Regions from separate parts of the Azospirillum ramasamyi genome, predicted to be linked through region 3. Evidence: predicted binding sites of a transcription regulator. Region 3 holds the regulator's gene; each other region holds the start of a gene.
What was found. Region 3 encodes LexA, which represses DNA repair genes until DNA is damaged. Its sites were predicted from a motif close to ATGTTCTANTTTGGTTC; they were not measured.
Positions count from the first base shown of each region.

Region 1: DM194_RS10770 (S24 family peptidase) is a predicted target of LexA. The motif match lies at 781-797, and genes of this name have one in related genera.
Region 2: DM194_RS10090 (Y-family DNA polymerase) is a predicted target of LexA. The motif match lies at 3,711-3,727, and genes of this name have one in related genera.

Region 1 covers NZ_CP029829.1:2,290,732-2,298,336, forward strand. The annotation lists gene DM194_RS10760 (hypothetical protein) at 1-297, opposite strand, end outside; gene DM194_RS10765 (hypothetical protein) at 294-713, opposite strand; gene DM194_RS10770 (S24 family peptidase) at 875-1,507, shown strand; gene DM194_RS10775 (hypothetical protein) at 1,667-1,972, shown strand; gene DM194_RS10780 (branched-chain amino acid aminotransferase) at 1,948-2,796, opposite strand; gene DM194_RS10785 (hypothetical protein) at 3,026-3,223, shown strand; gene DM194_RS10790 (succinate dehydrogenase iron-sulfur subunit) at 3,610-4,386, opposite strand; gene sdhA (succinate dehydrogenase flavoprotein subunit) at 4,413-6,197, opposite strand; gene sdhD (succinate dehydrogenase, hydrophobic membrane anchor protein) at 6,203-6,598, opposite strand; gene sdhC (succinate dehydrogenase, cytochrome b556 subunit) at 6,609-6,998, opposite strand; gene DM194_RS10810 (hypothetical protein) at 7,274-7,537, opposite strand.
Region 2 covers NZ_CP029829.1:2,157,871-2,165,475, reverse strand. The annotation lists gene DM194_RS10115 (glutathione S-transferase family protein) at 1-305, opposite strand, end outside; gene DM194_RS10110 (GNAT family N-acetyltransferase) at 440-901, opposite strand; gene DM194_RS10105 (TAXI family TRAP transporter solute-binding subunit) at 1,031-2,362, opposite strand; gene DM194_RS10100 (HupE/UreJ family protein) at 2,459-2,953, opposite strand; gene DM194_RS10095 (hypothetical protein) at 3,065-3,628, opposite strand; gene DM194_RS10090 (Y-family DNA polymerase) at 3,931-5,391, shown strand; gene DM194_RS10085 (acetyl-CoA carboxylase carboxyltransferase subunit alpha) at 5,482-6,438, opposite strand; gene DM194_RS10080 (class I SAM-dependent methyltransferase) at 6,633-7,385, shown strand; gene DM194_RS10075 (HNH endonuclease) at 7,424-7,605, opposite strand, start outside.
Region 3 covers NZ_CP029829.1:878,300-885,904, forward strand. The annotation lists gene gltX (glutamate--tRNA ligase) at 1-33, opposite strand, end outside; gene DM194_RS04030 (ComEC/Rec2 family competence protein) at 292-2,343, shown strand; gene lexA (transcriptional repressor LexA) at 2,421-3,146, opposite strand; gene DM194_RS04040 (molybdopterin molybdotransferase MoeA) at 3,344-4,573, opposite strand; gene moaC (cyclic pyranopterin monophosphate synthase MoaC) at 4,578-5,072, opposite strand; gene DM194_RS04050 (GNAT family N-acetyltransferase) at 5,069-5,542, opposite strand; gene trpC (indole-3-glycerol phosphate synthase TrpC) at 5,547-6,350, opposite strand; gene trpD (anthranilate phosphoribosyltransferase) at 6,350-7,384, opposite strand; gene DM194_RS04065 (anthranilate synthase component II) at 7,381-7,605, opposite strand, start outside.

The DNA of each region.
Region 1 (7,605 bases), 1.3 Mb from region 3:
GCGCTTGACCGCCTCGACGCAGGTGAAGGGCCCCCAGGGGGCGGGGCCGGCCGGGCGGCGCAACGGGGCGGGGTCCACCGTCAATCCCTGGGCGCGGTACCAGCCCGGCAGGTCGAAGTCGGCCGGCAGGTCCAGCACCGCCACGTCGGTGAAGCCGGCCAGCGGATCGACCGCCACCCAGCGCCGCCCGTCGTTCAGCAGGGCCAGGCAGTGGCGGAAGCCCGGCTTCAGCAGCCGCAGCCACCACAGCGGCGTCTCCCCGCGATAGACCACCCAGGCGGTCGGGGGCGCCGTCATCGGGCGATGCCCTTGTCGCGCAGCGCCGGGGCGATGACGTCGAAGGCCTCCTGCCACAGGGAATGGGCACGCTGTTCGCGGAAGCGGTCGGGCTCCGGCGCGCTCTGGCGGCGGCCGTAATGGACCAGCACATGCAGGTGGTCGCGCAGCAGCTTGCGCGTCCGGTACAGCCGGTCGATCACCCGCAGCACGTCCTGCGGCTCGCAGGGGCGCTCGACCAGACCGCGCCCGGCGACGACCCGGGCGCCGGCCGCCTTGGCGTCCTGCGCCTGCACCGCCCAGAACCATGCCTCCTCCGCCGCGGCGAAGGGCTCGCCATCGGCGCGGTAAGGCTCGGCCCGCAGCGGGACGACGTGCGACAGGCGGGCGGCGGACGGGTTGATGGCGGGCAAAGCGGGGGCGGCCGGACTCAGCATGCTGGTCTCCTTGCGGCTTCGGATTTTGAAAGAGAGCGGCGCCGGCTCCGGGTGGTGGCCGCGCCATATGTTTGCGTTATGTTCCCGCCGCCGCATGCGGTCAACAGGTTTATGAAAAAGTTCCTAGGGACGCTGTCGCCGGTTTATGAGATTATCGTCCCATGCTGAAACATACGGACATCTGGCGGGCCATCGACCGCCTCGCGGCGCAGCACGGGCTCTCGGCCTCCGGGCTGGCGCGGCGCGCCGGACTGGACCCGACGACCTTCAACAAGAGCAAGCGCACGACCAGCGACGGCAAGCTGCGCTGGCCGTCGACGGAGAGCATCTCCAAGGTGCTGGACGCCACCGGCGCGTCGCTGTCGGAGTTCGTGTCGCTGGTCGGCGACGGCGCCGGCACCGCCCCGCTGCAGCGGGTTCCGGTGATCGGCTATGCCCAGGCCGGTTCCGCCGGCTATTTCGACGACGCCGGCTTCCCCGCCGGCAGCGGCTGGGACGAGCTGCTGTTCCCCAGCCTGGGCGACCCGCACGCCTATGCGCTGGAGATTTCCGGCGACAGCATGGAGCCGGTCTATCGCGACGGCGACACCATCATCGTGTCGCCCGCCGCGCAAATCCGCCGCAACGACCGCGTCGTCGTCCGCACCAAGGGCGGCGAGGTGATGGCCAAGCAGCTGATCCGCGAGACGGCGACCAAGATCGAGCTTCTGTCGATCAACCGCGCCCATCCCGACCGCAGCATCCCGATGTCGGACGTCGCCTGGATGGCGCGGATCATCTGGGCGAGCCAGTGAGGGTGGAGCGACGTCAGCCCCCACCTAACCTCCCCCCGCTGGGCGGGGAGGGTTAGGGAGGGGCAAGAAGCCGGTGGGCAAAACACCTACCCGCCCGGCGAACGGTCCTAGGAAAATTTCCCTTTACTACCCACCGCGGCAGGCGTTACCGTCCATTCCATGGAACGCGCCGCCCGCCTGGACAGCCTTCACCGCTCCCATGACGCCCGACCGCCGACGCCCGAGCTGCGCACCGCCCTGCTCGGCGGCACCGCCCGCGCCAATGCCGTGAAGCGTGCCGCCATGCTCCGTCTGCATACTGATCTCGCGGCGGAGGCGCGCCTTGCAGCGTCCCGGCGCCGCGGTGTGTTGACCGCGGCGGCTTGCCGGACCGATGCGTGGCTGACCCGTCTGGCCGCCACGCTGGCCCATCACCGCCGGGCGGCGGTGGCTTTGCTCGATCAGCGGAATGCGTATTCCCAATAGAGCGCCCGCGCCCGCTGGAAGATCGGACCGGCCGCGAAGCTGCGGTCCTCCACCTTGGTCACCGGCACGCATTTGGCGTGGTTGCCGGTGGAGAACACCTCGTCGGCCTCCAGCACATCGCGCGGGGTCAGGGTGCATTCCTCCACCGTCACACCGTCGTTGCGCAGCAGGGCGATGACGCGCTGGCGGGTGATGCCGTTCAGGAAGCAGCCGTTCGGCACCGGGGTACGCACCACGCCGTCCTTGGCGATGAAGATGTTGGACGTCGCGAACTCCGCCACATTGCCGATGGCGTCCAGCATGATCGCGTTCTGGAAGCCGCGCTTGCGCGCCTCGGTCAGCGCCAGACCGGCGTTGGGATAGAGGCAGGCCGCCTTGGCCTCGGTCGGGGCCATGGTCGGGGTCGGGCGGCGGCGGGTGGAGATGCAGGCCGCAAATCCGGTCGGCGGCGGCAGCGGGTCCTCGTAGATCGACAGGACGAAGCGCGTGCTTTCCGGCGCGGGGGCGACGAAGCCGTCATCGGCGTAGAACATCGGGCGGATGTACAGCTCCGCGTTTTTGGGGAAGCGGCGGATGCCGTCCCAGCACAGCTCCTCGATCTCGCCGGCGGTGACCATCGGCTCCAGACCCAGAACCTGGGCCGAGCGGATGGCGCGGGCGCAATGGAGATCCAGATCGGGGGCCACGCCCTGGAAAGCGCGCGCGCCATCGAAGACCGTCGAAGAGAGCCAAAGCGTGTGGGACAGGGGTCCGACGATCGGCGGATTGCCCTCCACCCATTCGCCCTGGATCCAGCTCCACGCCTGGCCTGCCATGCCGCCCATGATTGGTCCTTCCCAAAGATAGAAATGTGTTCGCCCGCTGGGCGGCGCCTGTTCGCGCCGCCCATTGGTGGTCGTCGTCGTTGGTGATCTCCCGAAGAGCATACCCCCTCGCCGCCGCCGGTCAACCGGTCCGCACGCAATTGTCACGCACGGCGGAGCGGATTGCGGATTCGATTGTTGATAGAGGGAAGCGCGCAACCGCGACCGACCAACAGAGGGGAGCATCCCAATGCCGATCACCGATCCCGGCCTCACCGCCGCCCCGCCAAACCCCTTCCCCGGCCCGCACGAGGATGTGCCCATCGTCGACCTGCCGGGCACCCACAACCCCGACCTGCCCAACCCCGGCGGCCCCGGCACCACCGACAGCCCGGCCCCCAACAATGACCTGCCGCCGTCGCGCCCGACCGACCCGGATTTCGTCTGATACCGCCGAGCGTAAGTCCTGACTTATGCTCGGAGGTAAAGGCCGCGACTGCGGCCCCGCAGGCCCATGCCTGCGAAGGCAAGCGGCCGGACGGCCGCGCCCGCCGTCTGAGGGCGAGCGTAAAGTCTGATGTGTCAGACTTTACGCTCGATGATATGATACCGCCGGGCGCAAGTTCTGGCTTACGCTCGACGATAAGGGCCGCGACTGCGGCCCCGCAGGCCCGTGCCTGCGAAGGCAAGCGGCCGGACGGCCGCGCCCGCCGTTTGAGGGCGAACGCAAAGCCTGACACATCAGACTTTGCGTTCGATGAGATGAGCCCGCAGAACGAAAAAGGCGCCCCCGAAGGGGCGCCTTTTCCGGTGTCGCAAGCCTCGTGTCCGCGATCAGCGGCGCACGACCAGCAGCTTCTTGATCTCGGCGATGGCCTTGGCGGGGTTCAGACCCTTCGGGCACGCCTTGGTGCAGTTCATGATGGTGTGGCAGCGATACAGACGGAACGGATCCTCGAGGTTGTCGAGGCGCTCGCCCGTCATCTCGTCGCGGCTGTCGACGATCCAGCGATAGGCCTGGAGCAGGATCGACGGGCCGAGGTAACGGTCGCCGTTCCACCAGTAGCTGGGGCAGGAGGTCGAGCAGCAGAAGCACAGGATGCACTCGTAGAGGCCGTCCAGCTTGGCGCGGTCCTCCGGCGACTGCAGCCGCTCGCGGCTCGGGGCCGGCGACTGCGACTGCAGCCACGGCTTGATCGAGGCGAGCTGGGCATAGATGTGCTTCAGGTCGGGGACCAGATCCTTCACCACCGGCATGTGCGGCAGCGGGTAGATCTTGACGTCGCCCGGAACCTCGTCGATCGCCTTCAGGCAGGCCAGCGTGTTCGTGCCGTCGATGTTCATCGCGCACGACCCGCAGATGCCCTCGCGGCAGGACCGGCGGAAGGTCAGGGTGCTGTCGACCTGGTTCTTGATGTAGATGATCGCGTCGAGGATCATCGGGCCGAACTTGTCGAGGTCGACCACATAGGAGTCGACGCGCGGGTTCTGGCCGTCGTCCGGGTTCCAGCGGTAGATCTTGAAGGTCTTGGCCCGCTTGGCGCCGTTCGCGACGTTGATGGTCTTGCCGACGCCGACCTTGGAGTTGGCTGGCAGGTTGAATTCAACCATGGCTGATTTCCTTTATCCGGCGGGCCTTAGTACACGCGGGCCTTGGGCGGGAAGACCTCGACCTCATCGGTCAGGGTGTACATGTGGACCGGGCGGTAATCGATCTTCGTCTCGCCGTTGTCCGCGACCCAGATGACGGTGTGCTTCATCCAGCCTTCGTCGTCGCGGTTCGGGTAGTCTTCGCGGGCATGGGCGCCGCGGCTTTCCGGGCGGTTCTGGGCGGAGTGCAGGGTGGCGACCGCCTGGCCCAGCAGGTTGTCCAGCTCCAGCGCCTCGACCAGATCGGAATTCCAGACCAGCGAGCGGTCGGAGATGGCGATCTCGCCCTTCTTGGCATAGACCGCGTCGATCTTCTTCACGCCCTCGTCCAGGACCTCGCCGGTGCGGAAGACGGCGCAGTTGTTCTGCATCGTCCGCTGCATCTCCAGCCGCAGGTCGGCCGACTTGATCGAGCCCTTGGCGTTGCGGATGCGGTCGAACCGCTCCAGCGCCTTGTCGCAGCTGTCGGGCTTGACCGACGGGGCCTTGCCCGGCTCGACGATCTCGGCGGCGCGGATGGCGGCCGCACGGCCGAACACCACCAGATCGAGCAGCGAGTTGGAGCCCAGGCGGTTGGCGCCGTGGACCGACACGCAGGCCGCCTCGCCGATCGCCATCAGGCCCGGCACCACCTGGTCCGGGTTCTCCGGCGTCGGCGACAGCACCTCGCAGTGAACGTTGGTCGGGATGCCGCCCATGTTGTAGTGGACGGTCGGCAGAACCGGGATCGGCTCCTTCGTCACGTCCACGCCGGCGAAGATCTTGGCCGTCTCGGCGATGCCGGGCAGGCGCTGGTGGATGATCTCCGGCGGCAGGTGCTCCAGGTGCAGGTGGATGTGGTCCTTGTGCTCACCCACGCCGCGGCCTTCGCGGATCTCGATGGTCATCGAGCGGGACACGACGTCGCGCGACGCCAGATCCTTGGCCGACGGGGCATAGCGCTCCATGAAGCGCTCGCCGTTGGAGTTGGTCAGGTAGCCGCCCTCGCCGCGCACGCCCTCGGTGATGAGGCAGCCGGAGCCGTAGATGCCGGTCGGGTGGAACTGCACGAACTCCATGTCCTGCAGCGGCAGGCCGGCGCGCAGGATCATGCCGCCGCCGTCGCCGGTGCAGGTGTGGGCCGAGGTCGCCGAGAAATAGGCGCGGCCGTAGCCGCCGGTCGCCAGCACCACCAGCTGGCCGCGGAAGCGGTGCAGCGTGCCGTCGTCCAGGTTCCAGGCCAGCACGCCCTTGCAGACGCCGTCCTCCATGATGAGGTCGAGCGCGAAGTATTCGACGAAGAACTCCGCCTCGTGCTTCAGCGACTGCTGGTAGAGGGTGTGCAGGATGGCGTGGCCGGTGCGGTCGGCGGCGGCGCAGGTCCGGTAGGCCTGGGTCTTGCCGTACTGCGCGGTCATGCCGCCGAAGGCGCGCTGGTAGATCTTGCCTTCCGGCGTGCGCGAGAACGGAACGCCGTAGTGCTCCAGCTCGATGATCGCCGGGATGGCCTCGCGGCACATGTACTCGATGGCGTCCTGGTCGCCCAGCCAGTCCGACCCCTTCACGGTGTCGTACATGTGGTAGCGCCAGTCGTCCTCGCCCATGTTGCCGAGCGCGGCCGAGATGCCGCCCTGCGCCGCCACGGTGTGGGAGCGGGTCGGGAACACCTTGGTGATGCAGGCGGTCTTCAGGCCCTTTTCGGCCATGCCGAAGGTGGCGCGCAGACCGGCGCCGCCGGCGCCGACGACGACGACGTCATAGGTGTGGTCGATGATGTTGTAGGCGGTCGCCATGGTCGTCAGGCTCCGATGAAGATCTTCACGACGGCCAGCACGCAGGCGGCCGCCAGGGCGAAGGACAGGAACTTGACGCCGATGATCAGCGCCATCTTCTGCCATTCGACATGCACGTAGTCCTCGATGACCACCTGAAGCCCGGACTGGGCATGGTGGAAGGTGACGACGGCGGTGAGGACCATCATGACGGCCGAGAAGGGCGACTTCATCCAGGCGACGAAGGCGGCGTGATCGGCACCCAGATGGCCGATGACCCCGAAGACGAACCAGACGGTCAGCGGGACCAGGGCGATCGCGGTCAGGCGCTGCGACCACCAGTGCTCGGTGCCATGCTTGGCGGAACCCAGACCGCGCGCGACCTGCAGCGGCGAACGGAGGGTCTTGCTATTGGACGCCATGTCTATCTCCTCACCACGCGATCAGGCCGACGATCCAGGTCAGCACGGTCAGCACCGCCGTCGCGCCGAGGACCACCTTGTTGTTGCGGTCGGCATCGGTCAGTTCGAACGACTTGCCGGCGTCCCAGACCAGATGGCGGATGCCGTTGCACAGGTGGTAGTACAGCGCCGCCGTCCAGCCGAACATCAGGAGCAGGCCGAAGAAGGAGCCGATGAAACCCTGCGCGCGCGCGAACGCCTCCGGGCCGGTGGCGGCGGCGACCAGCCACCAGACCAGCAGAAGCGTGCCCACAGCCAGCCCGACGCCCGTGATGCGGTGCGTGATGGACATGACTGCGGTCAACGGGAGTTTGTAGACTTGAAGGTGCGGGGAGAGCGGCCGACCGCTGCCGTTTGCCATTGCGTCGTCCTCTGTTCGCGGCCGGACGCGGCGCAACATGACGATTGCCGCGGCGGCTGGGTGGTGCGTGCCCTTTTGGGACGGCTGTCCGTCCTATTGGTTGGCGGAATGAATTACGCTCCCGCAGCAGCCGAGTCAACGGCGCGGGCAGGCCGAAAGTGCTGGTGTGACGATTTTGGCGCTGCGCGGGAAGTGGCTGAAAAGAAACGGCCTTCCGGTCCTGTGGTAATACCAGCGAATGAAGCCAGTCAGAGGCCGTCCCGGCTGGCTTCCCGCTACTTGTCGAAGCGGCGCACGTTCTCGACCATCATCGAGTACATCTGCGTAATCAGTTCCGCCGGGCGCAGACGGCCGAACGGAATGTTGTCCTTGGCCCATTCGACCAGCCCCGGCGGCGGCTTCACCGGCGCCACCTCGTACCCCGCCTTCTTCAGCGCCGCCGTCACCGCGCGGGCCTGCTTGGCATAATCCTCGTTGAAGAAGGACTTGTCGGCGTCCTTGATCGCCTTGGCGATGATGTCCTCGATGGGGGCGGGCATGCCGATGCTGGAGCCGGGTCTGGTTGGCGAAACGGCCGACACCCTGTCACAGCGCGGTGCCCTTCGCA
Region 2 (7,605 bases), 1.3 Mb from region 3:
AACTTGTGCAGGAACCAGTCGGCGACCCGCCGCACCTCCGCCCGCGCCGCGACCTCCCGCGGCAGCAGGGGAGTGTCGGGGTAGGCCTCTTCCAGATATTCGATCACGGCGAGGCCACCGGCGACGACCGTCCCATCCTCCTCCACCAGCACCGGCACCTCGCCGGCGGGGTTCATCTTCAGGAAGTCGGTGCGCCTCTCCCATGGTTTTTCGACCACGGATTCGAAGGGAAGGCCCTTCTCGGCGAGCATCACGCGCGCGACGCGCGACGCGGGGTGGATCGGGTGGTGGTACAGGGTTCGCATGGCGGCGGGACTTTACCGCAACGCGGCACGTGAAAACAGCCCGAGCATCGGTGCTTGCGCGTCTCGTTGGGGGAGGGGCAGCGGGGATTCCGGCGGAACCTGCGGCAATGATAGATGGTGGATGAGCGGGCCTCTCACCCCGCCCGCGAAAGGCGGTAGAGCACCAGCGTGTCCCCTTCGTCGGCCGGCCCGTCCACCGGCGTCCAGCCGTTGCGTTCGTAGAAGGCGCGGGCGGCGGCGTTGCGGGCGGCGCAGGCGAGTTCGGCCGGGCGCTGCCCGCCGCGCAGCAGGCCCAGGGCCTCGCGCAGCAGGGCGGAACCGATGCCGCGCTTGTGCCATCCGGGGTCGATGAACAGGTTGTGGATGATGCGGGCCTGCGGATCGAGTGAGACGAAGCCGACCACCGTTCCGTCGGCCTCGGCGACCAGCACCGCATCCTCGCGCACGCAGTCGTAATAATCGTCCAGTCTGAAGCGGTCGGCGGGCTGCCAGGAAAAGGCTTGGCGGCGTCCATGCAGGAAGATCTCGGCGCAGCGCGGCGCGTCGGCGCTGCGGATGGACCGGATCGCGATGCCCCTCCCTTCGCCGGCCGGCATGCCTCCCCCTTCTGCCCGTTGCGGTCGATCGCCTGGATCAACCGGATGGAAAGCAGAATATTCCCTTGGCGGGTCGTCCGGGAACGCTCCTTTCGTCTCGTCCGGGGAGCGGACGCCTCGGCGTATCGTCTACTCCGCCGCAGCCCGGTCCTTTGCGGCCCGATCCTTTGCGGCCTTGTCCCCGGCAGGCTTTTCCCCAGCCGGCTTTTCCCCAGCCGGCTTTTCCCGCGGCAGCTTGTCTTCGGCGGGCTTGCCGCCGGTGCCGGCGCCGTTTTCCGGTGTGGATGCGGGCGCGCGGTTCTCCTCGTTGGCGGCGTTGCCCAGCAGGCCGGCCTCCCGGTAAAAGCGCTCCGCTCCCGGATGCAGGGGGACGGAGACGTTGGCGACCGCGCGGGAGGGATCGAAATTGCGGCCCTGCGGATGCCCGTCGGCCAGGAGGCGGCGGGTGTTCTCGTGCCACAGCGCCCGGACGATGCCATAGATCAGGTCGGGGTCGCGGTCGGCGCGGGTCAGCAGTTCTGCCCCCAGGCTCAGCGTCGGGGTGAGGGCGCTGCCGGGATAGGCGTTGGCGGGGATCTCGTCCTCTATATAGAAGCGCTGGGTCCGCAGCAGCCGGGCGGCCGGCTCGCCATCCAGCGGCACCAGCCGGATCGGCACGCGCGCCGCCACGTCCGCGACCGCCGACACCGGATAGCCGCCGACCATGACGAAGCCGTCCAGCTCGCCCTTCGCCAGACGGTCGGCCGCCATGCCGGGCTTCAGGTAGTGCGGCGTGATCGTCGTCTCCGACAGGCCGTAGGCGTCCAGGATCAGCCGCGCTTCCACCAGCGTGCCCGACCCTTCCTCGCCCAGCGAGATGCTGCGGCCCTTCAGGTCGGCCATGCGGTCGATGAAGCCGTCGGAACGCACGACGATCTGGATCGCCTCCGGATAGAGCATGCCGAGCGAGCGCAGTTCCGTGAAGGGAGCCTTGCCGGTGAAGTTGCCGGTGCCGCTGTAGGCCCAATAGGCGACGTCGGCCTGGGCGAAGCCGGCTTCCACCGTGCCGGCGCGCAGCATCTCGATGTTGTCGACGGAACCGTTGCTGGCCTGCGCCACCACGATGAGGCCGGGAATGCCGCAGCTCCCCCCCTTGTCGCAGGGCCGGGATCCCGGCGGGTTGGAGATGGCGTTGGCGATCAGCCCGCCGATCGGGAAATAGGTGCCGGCGGTGGTGCCGGTGCCGATGCGGAAATAGCGCAGCTCCTGCGCCGCCGCCGGCCGCCCTCCCAACACCAGACCGCCGGCCAGACCGCCGGCGGAAGCCAGCAGCGGCGTCAGCGCCAAGCCGCCCAGCAGGTGCCGGCGGGTCAGCCGGCGGGGCGGTTGGCGAGTCGCGGGGGCCGCGTCGGAATGCGTCTGAGACCCCGGAGCGGGAAGCTCCGGCGGAGTTGGGCAGGCTTTGGCGGCTGCGCGGGGCACCGGGGCGTTCCGTTCGTCTGGCCCGGTCATCCGGGCTGGGAAGGGGGGTGCCTTCAAAGATTCCCGCACAACCCCCTCATTTCAAGGCGCAACCGGTCAAATCACGCCGACGAGGTCGAGAACGCCCGCGACTGCTACCGCACCGCCACACACGCGCACCCCCCGGCTCGACTCGGCCTGCGTCACCGCGATCGACAGGCCGAGCCCGCCGCAGGCCACCAGCATCAACCCGGCGGCGAAGCCGGCCCAGTAGAGCGGCGGCCCCTGGAGGCCGTGGCCGTGGAACACCGCGGCGACCGCGGCGACCAGAACCGCCACAATGGCCGGCGCCCTCACCCCCAGCGCCACCAGCGATCCGATCACGATCAGCGAAGCCGCCAGCCCCGGCCCGGCATAGGGCAGCCGCAGCCCCATCTGCGCCGCGAAGCCCGCCGCCAGCGCCGCGGTGACGGCGGCGGCCGGCACCTGCCAGACCGCGGTGCCGCCGGCCTGTCCCGCCCACATGCCGATGCCGAGAATGCCCAGCAGATGCTGCAGCACCCACACCGGCGTGGTCAGCCCGTTGCCGAAGGCCCCCGTCACCGTCGTCATGCGCCCGCATCCTCCGTCCGTTCCGAATAACCGGGCCGGTATGGCGGCAGAGCGGGGGCGGGGTCAAGCCGCCAAGGTGGAGGTTGCCGGAGGAATGCAGCCGGGGGGATGCTAGCGCGCCAGCGGGTCCCCCAATTGGCGCAGGTCGTTCTCGCGCCGCATCAACTCGCGCTGGCCCAGCGGGTCGAGCCGCCCCATGGCGTCTTCGGTGCGCAGGCGGTCGACCTCCGGCCGGATCAGGTCGCGCTTGAAGGCGTCGGTGGCGCTCTGCGAGGAGGGCGGGGGCGGCACCGGGATCGGGCGCGGCGGCTGCGGCAGGGCGGCCGGGTCGGGCGGGGGCGACGAGCTGCCGCGGGGACGCATGGGGGGCGGCCGGCCGATGTTTTCCGAGCCGGGGTCTCTGGAGTTGGCGCGGGGCTGCGGTGCCTCGGCCTGCCGCGGCCCGGCGGTGGTGCCGGGGCTTGAGCCGGCGCGCGACTGCTCCGCCTGGATCTGGCTCCAGGTCCGCCACTCCCCGCTTCCCGGGAGGACTGTCTGGTTGGAGACCGGCGGGACGGCCTGGGCGCGGCCGGGGGCGTCGTCGCGCAGCTGCGACGGTGCGCAGGCGCCTGCGGCCAGCAGAAAAGCCAGCGGTGCCAGGCGGCGGAGGACGAGAAGCGGGGGATGAGGGATCATGAACGGAATGTCGGTACTACCAAACGTTTCGGCAAGATAACCCTAAAGGAGGGACTCCCCTCGCGGCCAAGCCGGCGCTAGAGTGTTCTTTCTTTGTTCTGATTGTCGGTCCCCGTATGACTCGCTCCTTCCCATACCCGCACCGATCCCCTTCTCCGTTCCGGGGAGAGGGCCGGAGAGAAGGCTGGAGAGAAGGCCGGGGTGAGGGGGATGCGCGGCGGGCCTCCGGTCGGGAGAAAGGACGCCGCCGCATCCTCGCCCTTTGGCTGCCGCGGCTGTCCACCGATGCGCGGGAGCGGAGCATGCCGCCCGAGTTGCGGGGCCGTCCCTTCGCCCTGCTGCGGACGGAACGCCAGCGGCGGATGGTGGTGGCGGTCAACCGGGCGGCGGCAGCGGCCGGCATCGCTCCCGGCCATACCCTCGGTGACGCCCGCGCGCTGGAACCGGCGCTGGAGGTGGCGGAGGCGACGCCGGAGGCCGATTCGGCCCTGCTCGGCCGCATCGCCGACTGGGCGCGGCGCTACAGCCCCTGGACCGCGGCGGACGAACCGGACGGGGTGGTGATCGACATCACCGGCTGCGCCCATCTCTTCGCCAACCATTTATGGGAGGGCGAGGCGGCGCTGGCCGCCGACCTGACCGGCCGGCTGCGCGCCGCCGGCTTCAGTGCCCGCGCCGCCATCGCCGACACCCCCGCCGCCGCCTGGGGGCTGGTGCGGTTCGGCGGCCCGGAGGACCGGCGGCTGGAGCGGCTGGACGGTCTGCCGCTGGCCGCCCTGCGTCTGCCGGCGGAGACGGCGGAGGGGCTGCATGCGCTGGGATTGCGCCGGATCGGCGACCTGCACGTCATGCCGCGGGCCGGCCTTGCGGCGCGGTTCGGGGGCGGGTTGCTGCAACGCTACGATCAGGCCTTCGGCCGGCTGGACGAGCCGATCTCCCCGCGCCGGCCGGTGCCGGAGCACCGCGAGCGCCTGACCTTCGCCGAGCCGATCGCGACTCCCGAATCGATCGCCGGGGCGCTCCGCCACCTGCTGGGCCGGCTGTGCAAGGGGCTGGAGGCGGCGGGGCAAGGGGTGCGCCGGCTGCGGCTGGACGCCCACCGCACCGACCAGCGGGTGGACGACGAACCGCAGAGCCTGACGCTCGGCACCAGCCGCCCGACCCGCGACCCGGCGGCGCTGGCCCGGCTGGCCGCCCCGCTGCTGGAGCGGATCGACCCCGGTCCGGGGCTGGAGACGCTGGTGCTGTCCGCGACGGAGACGGGGCCGCTCACCGCCATCCAGACCGGCATCGACGGCGAGGGGACCGATGGCGGGTTGGCGGAGCTGGTCGACCGGCTGGCTCTGCGGCTGGGGGAGCGGGCGGTTCTGCGGCTGGTGCCGCGGGAAAGCTGGTTGCCGGAACGCTGCGTGGCGCCTCTTGCGCCGGTGGACGCCTTGCCGGCGCCGAAGCCCTGGCCGGCCGGCCGGCCGCGGCCTTTGCGCCTGCTGACCCCGCCCGAACCGGTCGAGGCCACCGCCCCGCTGCCCGACGACCCGCCGCTGCAGTTCGTCTGGCGCGGCCTGCGCCACCGGGTGAGCCGGGCCGAGGGGCCGGAGCGGATCGAATGCGAGTGGTGGCGTCCGGAAGGATCGCTGGGGCTGGCCGTGCGCGATTACTACCGCGTGGAGGATGGCGCCGGCCGCCGCTTCTGGCTGTTCCGCGCCGGACTGTACCGGCCGGGGGAATGGCCGCTCTGGTTCCTGCACGGGTTCCTGGGGTGAGGTGCGATCACCCCCTCACCACCCTCCCCGGAGGGACGGGGAGGGGGCATCAGACATGAGGGCAGGCATGTGGGGGCAGGCAGGCGGGGCTTACCCCAGCCCCTTCTGCCCCATCTCCAGGAACTTCTCGCGGCGCATGGCGCGCAGCGTGACGCCGTCGAGGCCGTCCAGTTCGGCCAGCGACTCCTCGATGCAGTCGCCGAGCTTCCTGATGGTGTCGGCCGGGTCGCGGTGGGCGCCGCCGATCGGCTCGCTCACCACGTGGTCGATGACGCCCAGTTCCTTCAGGTCCTGGCTGATCAGGCGCAGCGCGATGGCCGCCTCGCCGGCCATGTCGGAGCTGCGCCACAGGATCGACGCGCAGCCTTCCGGCGAGATCACCGAATAGATTGCGTGTTCCAGCATCAGCACGCGGTCGGCGGTGGCGATGGCGATGGCGCCGCCCGATCCGCCTTCGCCGATGACCGAGGCGACCATCGGCACGTTCAGCCGCAGGCAGCGCTCGATGCTCTTGGCGATGGCCTCGGCCTGGCCGCGCTCCTCCGCCTGGACGCCGGGGAAGGCGCCGGCGGTGTCGACCAGCGAGACGACCGGCAGCTTGAAGCGGTCGGCCAGATCCATCAGGCGCTGGGCCTTGCGGTAGCCTTCCGGCTTCGCCATGCCGAAATTGTGGCGGACGCGCGAATCGGTGTCGTTGCCCTTTTCCTGGCCGATCACCACCACCGAGCGGCCACGGAAGCGGCCCAGCCCGCCGATGACCGCCCGGTCCTCGGCGAAATGGCGGTCGCCGGCCAGCGGCGTGAAGTCCTCGATCAGGCCGTGCACATAGTCCAGGCAGTGCGGACGATTGGGGTGGCGGGCCACCTGAACCTTCTGCGCTGGCGTGAGCTTGGCGTAGGTCTGCCGCAGGAGCTTGTCGACCTTGGCCTGCAGCTTTGCGACCTCGTCGGCGATGTTGATGTCGCCGGCGTTGGTCAGGTGCCGCAACTCCTCGATCTTGCCTTCAAGCTCGGCGATCGGCTTCTCGAATTCCAGGAAGGTCTGCATGCCGGACACGGGTGGTTGGCGGGGCGCACGAAAAAGCGCGGGCTTGGTTACCACGCCCGGCGCGCCTGCGCCACAGCGGAAAGATGCGGGACGGCCTGGGAAGGGTTCCGCGACGAACCCACAGGGTTTATCCTCATCCGCCGGGGAATTCCAACCCTAAACATTGCGGGGCGACTCCAGGGCGACTCAGGGTGATGACCTCCTTCAAGGATCATTTCTCCGGCCATGCCGGCGATTACCGCGCTTTCCGGCCGACATACCCGGATGGGCTGGCCGCCGCGCTGGCCGATGCGGCTCCGTCCCGCGGGCTGGCCTGGGACGCCGGCTGCGGCAACGGGCAGGTCGCCGTCGCGCTGGCCGCCCGCTTCCGAACGGTCCATGCCACCGATGCCAGCGCGGAGCAGATCGCCCAGGCCGAACCGCATCCCAACATCCGCTATGCCGTCTCCCCGGCGGAAGCCGGCGGCCTGCCCGACGGCTGCTGCGACCTGATCGTCGCGGCGCAGGCGGCGCATTGGTTCGACCTCGGCCGCTTCTATGCCGAGGTGCGGCGGGCGGCGAAGCCGGGGGCGGCGGTGGCGCTGGTCTGCTACGCGCTGCAGCGGCTGGACGACCCGGCGCTGGACGCGGCGGTGGAGCGTTTCCACAATGGCACGCTGGGGCCCTATTGGCCGGCCGACCGCTGGAAGGTGGTGAACGGCTACCGCGACCTGGATTTTCCGTTCGCGGCATTGCCGGCGCCGCCGCTGGCGATGGAGGCGGTCTGGCCGCTGCCCCGGCTGCTCGGCTACATGAACACCTGGTCGGGGGTGAAGGCGGCGTCCAGGGCGTTCGGCCGGAACCCGCTGGAGGCGTTCGCGGAGGAGATCGCTCCGCTGTGGGGCGACCCGGAACGCGAGCGGCGGGTCCGCTGGCCGCTGACGGTCAGGCTGGGGCGGGTGGCGTAGAGCGGCGGCAAGACCCCGCCCCCGTCCGCATCGCGGTCCTACATCGGGTCCAGCTCCGAATCCCAGTAAAGAAAATCCCGCCAACTTTCGTGAAGGAAGTTCGGCGGGAAGGCGCGTCCGTTTTCTTGCAGCTCGTAGGCGGAGGGCTGGAAGGGCGGACTGAGCGGGATCATGCCGCAGACATGGGGAAGGCGGTCGCCCTTCGCCAGATTGCAGGCGG
Region 3 (7,605 bases):
CGGCGACGGAGCGAAGCGGGTGACGACGGTCATCGGTCTCTCAATTTCCGGTTCGGCGCTGGTATGATGCGCCGGTGGTTCGACACCGAGGTTTAACACAGCCACCGGGTTGGGAGGCAATGCGATGCGCGCATGGACGGTCAATGAGGGGCACGCGGAAAGCATCCCTGCGCCGGAAAGCCCTCAGCGGTGACGGCCGCCGGCTGGTCCGGGGAGGAGTCGGAGGGGCCGGCCGGAGCCGGTGGGCGGTGGCGGGGCCTGCGGTTCCACATCGGGAGGCGACTCGCGGCCTTGGCCGAGGCGGAGGGGCAGCGCTGGGTCCTGTGGCTCCCCGTCGCCTTCGGGGCGGGTGTGTCGCTGTATTTCGGCCTGATGCGGGAACCGGACCGGTGGATCGGGCTTGCGGCTTGCGGGGTCTGTGCGGCGCTGCTTCTGGTCCTGCGCCGCCGCTTCGCGCTGTTCGGCGCGGTGATGGTGCTGCTGATGATGGCGGCGGGGTTCATGGTGGCGCAGGGGCACAGCGCGCGGGTGGAGGCGCCGGTGCTGACCCGCATGGTCACGGGCGCGGTCGTCACTGGCCGCGTGATGGCGGTGGAGCGGCGCCCGGGCGCCACCCGCATCACGGTGCGGGAACCGACGGTCAGCCGGCTGCCGCCTGAGCAGACCCCGGCCATGCTGCGCATCCGCCTGCCCGACCGCCATGCGGCGCCAGACCCGGGATCGGTGGTGCGCCTGCGCGCCACGCTGCTGCCGCCCCAGGCGCCGGCCGAACCGGGCGCTTTCGACTTCCAGCGGCGGGCCTGGTTCATGGGGCTGGGCGGCACCGGCTTCGCCACCGGTGCGGTGGAACTGGTCGAGGCACCGCCGGTCACGGGCTGGCAGGTGGTGGCGGTGGCCTTCGAGCGGGCGCGCGGCGCGATCGCCGAGCGGGTGGCCGCAACCATCGGCGATCCGGTGGAGGCGAGGGTCACCACGGCTTTGCTGAACGGGGAGCAGTTCGGCATCCCGGATGAGACGCTCGAGGATTTCCGCAACAGCGGGTTGGCGCATCTGCTGTCGATCTCCGGCCTGCATGTGGGCATTGCCGCCGGCATCCTGTTCTATGTGGTCAGGGCCTTGCTGGCGCTGGTGCCCTTCATAGCCTTGCGTTGGCCGATCAAGAAGATCGCGGCGCTGTTCGGCATCCTGTCGGCCTTGGCCTATACGTTGCTCGTCGGAGCGCCGCTGCCGACCGTGCGGTCGGTGCTGATGACCGGCATGGTCATGGGCGCGATCATGCTGGACCGCCACCCGCTGAGCATGCGGCTGGTCGCCTTCGCCGGTCTGGTCACCATCGCCATGGACCCGGAAGGGATGCTCGGCCCAAGTTTCCAGATGTCCTTCGCGGCGGTGGTGGCGCTGATCGCCGCCTTAGAGCGCGGCAGTCCGCGGCTGGCGGAATGGCGCAACGAGGCGGGATGGTTTCTGCGCAGCCTGCTCTATGTCGGCGGCATCCTGCTGACCAGCGTGGTGGCGACGCTGGCGACGCTGCCCTTCTCGCTTTTCCATTTTCAGCAGATCGCCTTCTATGGCGTGTTGTCCAACCTGATCGCCATTCCCATCACCTCCTTCTGGGTCATGCCGTGGAGCCTGATCGTCTACGCGCTGATGCCATTCGGGCTGGAGGCGCCGGCGCTGATCGCGATGAACTGGGGCGACCGGGCGGTGATCTGGACCGCCGAGTTCTTCGGCCGGCTGCCCGGCGCCTCGCTGACCATGCCGGCGATGCCGATGGAGGGGTTCGCGGTGCTGGTGCTGGGCGGCATCTGGCTGTGCATCTGGACCCGGCGATGGCGTTGGCTGGGATTGCTGCCGATCCTGGCGGGGCTGGCCTCGCCGGCTTTGGTGACGCGGCCGGACGTGCTGGTCTCGGGGGACGGGGCCGTGATGGCGGTGCGGCTGGCGGACGGTCGCCTCAGCGCTTCGGGCAAGACCGGGGGCCGGGTCGTCGAAACCTGGCGGGAACGCGACGGCGAACGCGCGGCGGCGGATCCCTGGCCGGCGGCTGGAGGATGGAGCGAGGGTGGGCGGTCGTTGAACTGCGATGCGCTCGGCTGCCTGTACCGGGGCGGGGGACGAACTGTCGCCCTGCCGCGGCTGCCGGATGCCCTGGACGAGGATTGCGGGGCGGCCGATGCGGTGGTGACTGCGGCGGTGGCGCGGAGGTGCCGGGCCGGCGTCGTTATCGACCGCTGGGCGCTGCGTCACGAGGGGGCGCATGCGCTGTGGCTGACGGAGGCGGGGGTGGAGGTGGAGACGGTGCGCGGGATCAGGGGAGACCGGCCCTGGACCGGGGGGAGGTGAGGGATGACCGAGGTTTTGCCGCCTCACCGACCCTCTCCCGCGTGAGCGGGGGAGGGATAGGGAGGGACGACAGTGGCTCAGTACTTGCGGACCAGACCGACCAGCTTGCCCTGCACGCGGACGCGGTCGGCGCCGAAGATGCGGGTTTCATAGGCGGCGTTGGCGGGTTCCAGGGCGATGGTGTGGCCCTTGCGGCGCAGGCGCTTCAGCGTCACTTCGCCTTCATCGACCAGCGCCACGACGATGGTGCCGTTCTCCGCCGCGTCGCAACGCTGGATGATGACGGTATCGTGGTCGAGGATGCCGGCCTCCACCATCGAATCGCCCGAGACCTCCAGCGCGTAGTGGTCGCCGGCGGTCAGCATCGAGGCGGGGACGTCGACGAAGGCGCTGTTGTCGCGCAGGGCCTCGATCGGCGTGCCGGCGGCGATGCGGCCGTAGAGCGGGAGCTGCACCGTCTCGTTCGCCGCGGCCGGGGTGGGGGCGGGCGGAGCGGCGTCGCGGCCGGCGAAGGCGAAATCGCCTTTGATTACGTTGGGCTGGAACTTCGGCTTGGGCGCGCCGCCGCGGGCGCGGGCGGCGTCGATGCCCTCGGGAAGGCGGAGAACCTCCAGGGCGCGGGCGCGGTGGGGCAGGCGGCGGATGAAGCCGCGTTCCTCAAGGCCGGTGATGAGGCGGTGGATGCCCGACTTGGACTTCAGCCCCAGGGCGTCCTTCATCTCGTCGAACGACGGCGAAACTCCGCCCTGGCCGAGCCGTTCGTGGATGAACAGCAGCAATTCGTGCTGCTTGCGCGTGAGCATGGATGCCTCCCGGCCGTCGCCAGACTGAAGATGGAACAAAAACTAAACGTTGCTCCATGTTCTAGTTTGGTTCCTGCCGCGCGTCAAGCCCTCCATCGGCTTCTTTCAGAACTTGAGTGGAACATCCGAAACACCGTGGAACGGATTTCAGGGTGGTGTTCAACTGTTCCATCGTCTGTCAAACGCCGTGTTCAAGTTTAGATGCTGAGCGCCCCGTCGGTCAAAGGAAGCACGCCGACCAGGGCGCCGGCAGGTTCCGGATCGGCGTTGGGCGGGCGGGGAATCAGGCAGTCGGCCCGGGCGTAGAGCGAGGTGATGGCGCTGTCCTGCCGGGCGAAGGGGGTGACGGTGAGGACGCCATCCGGTCCGGCGGCCAGGGTGGCGCGCAGATATTCCTCGCGCCGGTCGTTGGCCCTCAGCGCGACGGTCAGACGGGCGCGCAGGGGCGGGCGGTCGTCCTCGGGCGGCAGGCCCTGCAGCAGGCGCAGAACCGGGCGCAGGAACAGGACGGCGGTGACCCCGGTCGAGACCGGATTGCCGGGCAGGCCCAGCAGCGGCACCCCGCCGGCCCGGCCGAACATCAGCGCCTTGCCCGGCCGCATCGCCACGGTCTGCACCTCCAGCGACACGCCACGGTCGGCCAGCACGTCGCGCACGAAGTCGTAATCGCCATGCGAGGCGCCGCCGGTGGTGACCAGCAGATCGCAGCCGGCGGCGCCCTTCGCCATGGCGGCGACGCTGTCCGGCGTGTCCTTGGCGACGCCGAGATTGTGGGCCAGTCCGCCCTGGGCGGCGACGAGCGCGCAGAGGCCGAGCGCGTTGGTGCTGACGATCTGGCTCGGCCCAAGCGGATCGCCGGGCAGGGCGATCTCGTCGCCGGTGGCGAGGATGGCGATGCGCGGCCGGCGATGGACCGAAAGCCAGGGCACATTGCCGCCGGCGGCCAGCGCGATGTCGCGCGCGGTCAGCCGGCGGCCCTTGGGCAGCAGTTCCTGCCCGAGCGCGAAGTCGAAGCCGGCCTGACGGACGAAGCGTCCGGCGGGGACGGCGCGGCCGACGCGAACCGTGGCGTCGTCGGCGCTGCAATCCTCCTGCATCACGACGGCGTCGGCGCCATCGGGCAACGGCGCGCCGGTGAAGATGCGCACCGCTTCGCCGGGACCGACGCCGCCGCCGAAGGCATGACCGGCGGAGGATTCGCCGATGCGGCGCAGGGAAACGGGGGCGTCGGCGGTCGCGGCGGCGATGTCGGCGGATCGCACCGCCCAGCCGTCCATGGAGGAGGCGTGGAAGGGCGGCTGGGTCAGCCGGGCGACCACCGGCTCGGCCAGCACGCGGCCGAGCGCGTCGGGCAGGGCGACGGTCTCCGCCGGCAGAGGGGCGAAGGCCGACAGGATTCGGGCGCGCGCCTCCGCGACGGAGATCATGGCGTCAGCCTCCCGCCGACGGCGCGGTCGCGCCCCACTCGCCGCTCTTGCCGCCGGCCTTGTGCAGCAGACGGACGTCGGTGACCGTCATGCCGCGGTCCACCGCCTTGCACATGTCGTAGACGGTCAGGGCGGCGATGGTGACGGCGGTCAGCGCCTCCATCTCCACGCCGGTCTGGCCCTTGAGTTTGCAGGTGGCTGTCACGTCGACCGCGTTGCGCGCGGGGTCGCAGGTGAGGTCGACCTTGACCGAGGTCAGCATCAGCGGGTGGCACAGCGGGATGAGGTCCGGCGTGCGCTTGGCCCCCATGATTCCGGCCAGCCGGGCGACCGACAGAACGTCGCCCTTCTTCACCCCGCCCTGCATGATGAGCGCGAGGGTTTCAGGCTGCATCAGCACGGCGGCGGCGGCGGTGGCGGTGCGTTCGGTGTCCGCCTTGTCGGACACGTCGACCATCACCGCCTTGCCGTCGGCGTCGAAATGGGTGAAGCCGGTCATCGGACGATCTCCCGCAGGGGTTTTTCCATGAAGACGCTGACGCCGTTCTCTTCGTAGCAGGCGTAGGGTCCGCGCCCGGTGAATCCGGCCTTGCGGTAGAGCCCCAGCGCCTCGTGCTGGTGGATGCCGGATTCGAGCAGCAGGGCGCTCAGCCCCTCCGCCCGCGCCTGTTCCTCCAGCCGCGCCAGCAGGCGGTCGCCGACGCGGAGGCCGCGGGCGGCGGGATCGACATACATGCGCTTGACCTCGCCATAGCCGGTCGGATCGACGCGCAGTGCGGCGCAGCCGACCGGCACGCCGTCCTTGCGGGCGACGAAGAAGCGGAGGTCCGGCGCCTCCAACTCCGCGATGTCGAGCAGGTGGCAGGTGTCGGCCGGATAGAGCTCCAGCAGATAGCGGTCCAGCGCCGCAACCAGCGCGACCACCGATTCCTGGCGCGGGCTTTCCGCGGCTATCGCGATCTCCGGCATCGGTCTATGCCGGGGCCAGCAGGGCGCGGGTGGCGGCGGTCACGTCGGCCTGCCGCATCAGCGATTCGCCGACCAGGAAGCAGCGCGCCCCGACCTTCGCCATGCGGGCCAGATCGGCGGGGGTGTAGAGCCCGCTTTCGGCGACCAGCATGCGGTCGGGCGGCACGTTGGCGGCCAGTTCCTCCGTCGTCGCGATGTCCACCGCCAGCGTCTTGAGGTTGCGGTTGTTGACGCCCAGCAGCGGCGTCTTCAGCAGCAGCGCGCGGTCCAGCTCGGCGCGGTCATGCACCTCGACCAGCACGTCCAGCCCCTGGGCGAGGGCGGCGTCCTCGATCTCCGCCGCCTGGGCGTCTGACAGCGAGGCCATGATGATGAGGATGCAGTCGGCACCCAGCGCGCGGGCCTCCACGATCTGATAGGGATCGACCATGAAGTCCTTGCGCAGAACCGGCAGGTCGACCGCGGCGCGGGCGGCGACCAGATACTCGTCCCTGCCCTGGAAATAGGGCTCGTCGGTCAGCACCGACAGGCAGGTCGCCCCGCCGCCGCGATAGGCGCGCGCCAAGGCCGGCGGATCGAAATCGGCGCGGATCAGGCCCTTGGACGGGCTGGCCTTCTTGATCTCGGCGATCAGGCCGTAGCGCCCGGCCTCCACCGCGGCGCCGAGCGCCCGGATGAAGCCGCGCGGCGGGTTGGTCTCGTTGGCGGCCCTGGCGGCGGCCTCCACCTCCGACAGCGGGCGGGCGGCCTTGCGGGCGGCGACCAGCGCGCGCTTGTCGTCGTTGATGCGGGTCAGAACGTCGCTCATCAGGCCACCGCCTCGTTGGTGATGGCGACCAGCCGGCGCAGGCGGTCGCGGGCGCCGCCGCTGTCGATGGCGTCGGCGGCCATCGCCGCGCCCTCCTTCAGCGTCGCGGCCTTGCCGGCCACCAGCAGGGCGGCGGCGGCGTTCAGCAGCACGATGTCGCGGTAGGGGCTGCGCGCCCCGTCGAACAGGGCGTGGATCGCCTCGGCGTTGACCTGGGCGTCGCCGCCCTTCAGGTCCTCGATGCGGGCGCGGGGCAGGCCGGCGTCCTCCGGCGTCACCTCGAACACCGTCACCTCGCCGTCCTTCAACTGGGCGACGGTGGTGGGGCCGGTGGTGGTGATCTCGTCCAGCCCGTCGGAACCGTGGACGACCCAGGCCGCTTCGGAACCCAGCCGCTTCAGCACCTGCGCCAGCGGTTCCACCCACTGCTTGGAGAAGACGCCCAGCACCTGCCGCTTGGCGGTCGCCGGGTTGGCGAGCGGACCCAGCAGGTTGAAGACGGTGCGGGTGCCGAGTTCCACCCGCGTCGGGCCGACGTTGCGCATGGCAAGGTGGTGGCGAGGCGCCATCAGGAAGGCGATGCCGGCATCCCACAGAGCCTTGCGCACCTGCGCGAAGTCGCAGTCGAGGTTGACGCCCAGCGAGCCCAGCACGTCGGCGGCGCCGGATTTGGACGAAATGGCCCGGTTGCCGTGTTTGGCGACCGGCACGCCGCAGGACGACACCACCAGCGCCGCGGCGGTGGAGATGTTGTAGGTGCCGGCGCCGTCGCCGCCGGTGCCGCAGGTGTCGATGGTGCCGGGAGGCGCATCGACCGGGATCGCCTTGGCGCGCATGACGCGGGCGGCGCCGGTGATCTCGTCCACCGTCTCGCCGCGCACGCGCAGGGCCATCAGGAAGCCGCCCATCTGCGACGGGGTGGCGTTGCCGGACATGATGATGTCGAAGGCGAAGCCGGACTCCGCCTCGGTCAGGGCGGCGCCGGTGGCGACCTTGCCCAGAATGGCCTTCATATCGGACAGATCGCCGCTCATGCCGCGTTCTCCAGGGCCGCGGTCTCCGGGCGGGGACGTGTCAGGTCCAGGAAATTCCGCAGGATCTTGTGGCCGTGCTCGCTCTCGATGCTTTCGGGATGGAACTGCACGCCGTGGATCGGCAACTCGCGGTGGGCCAGCGCCATGATGAGGCCGTCGGCGGTCTCGCCGGTCACCTCCAGGCAGGCGGGCAGGGTCTCGCGCTCGACGATCAGCGAGTG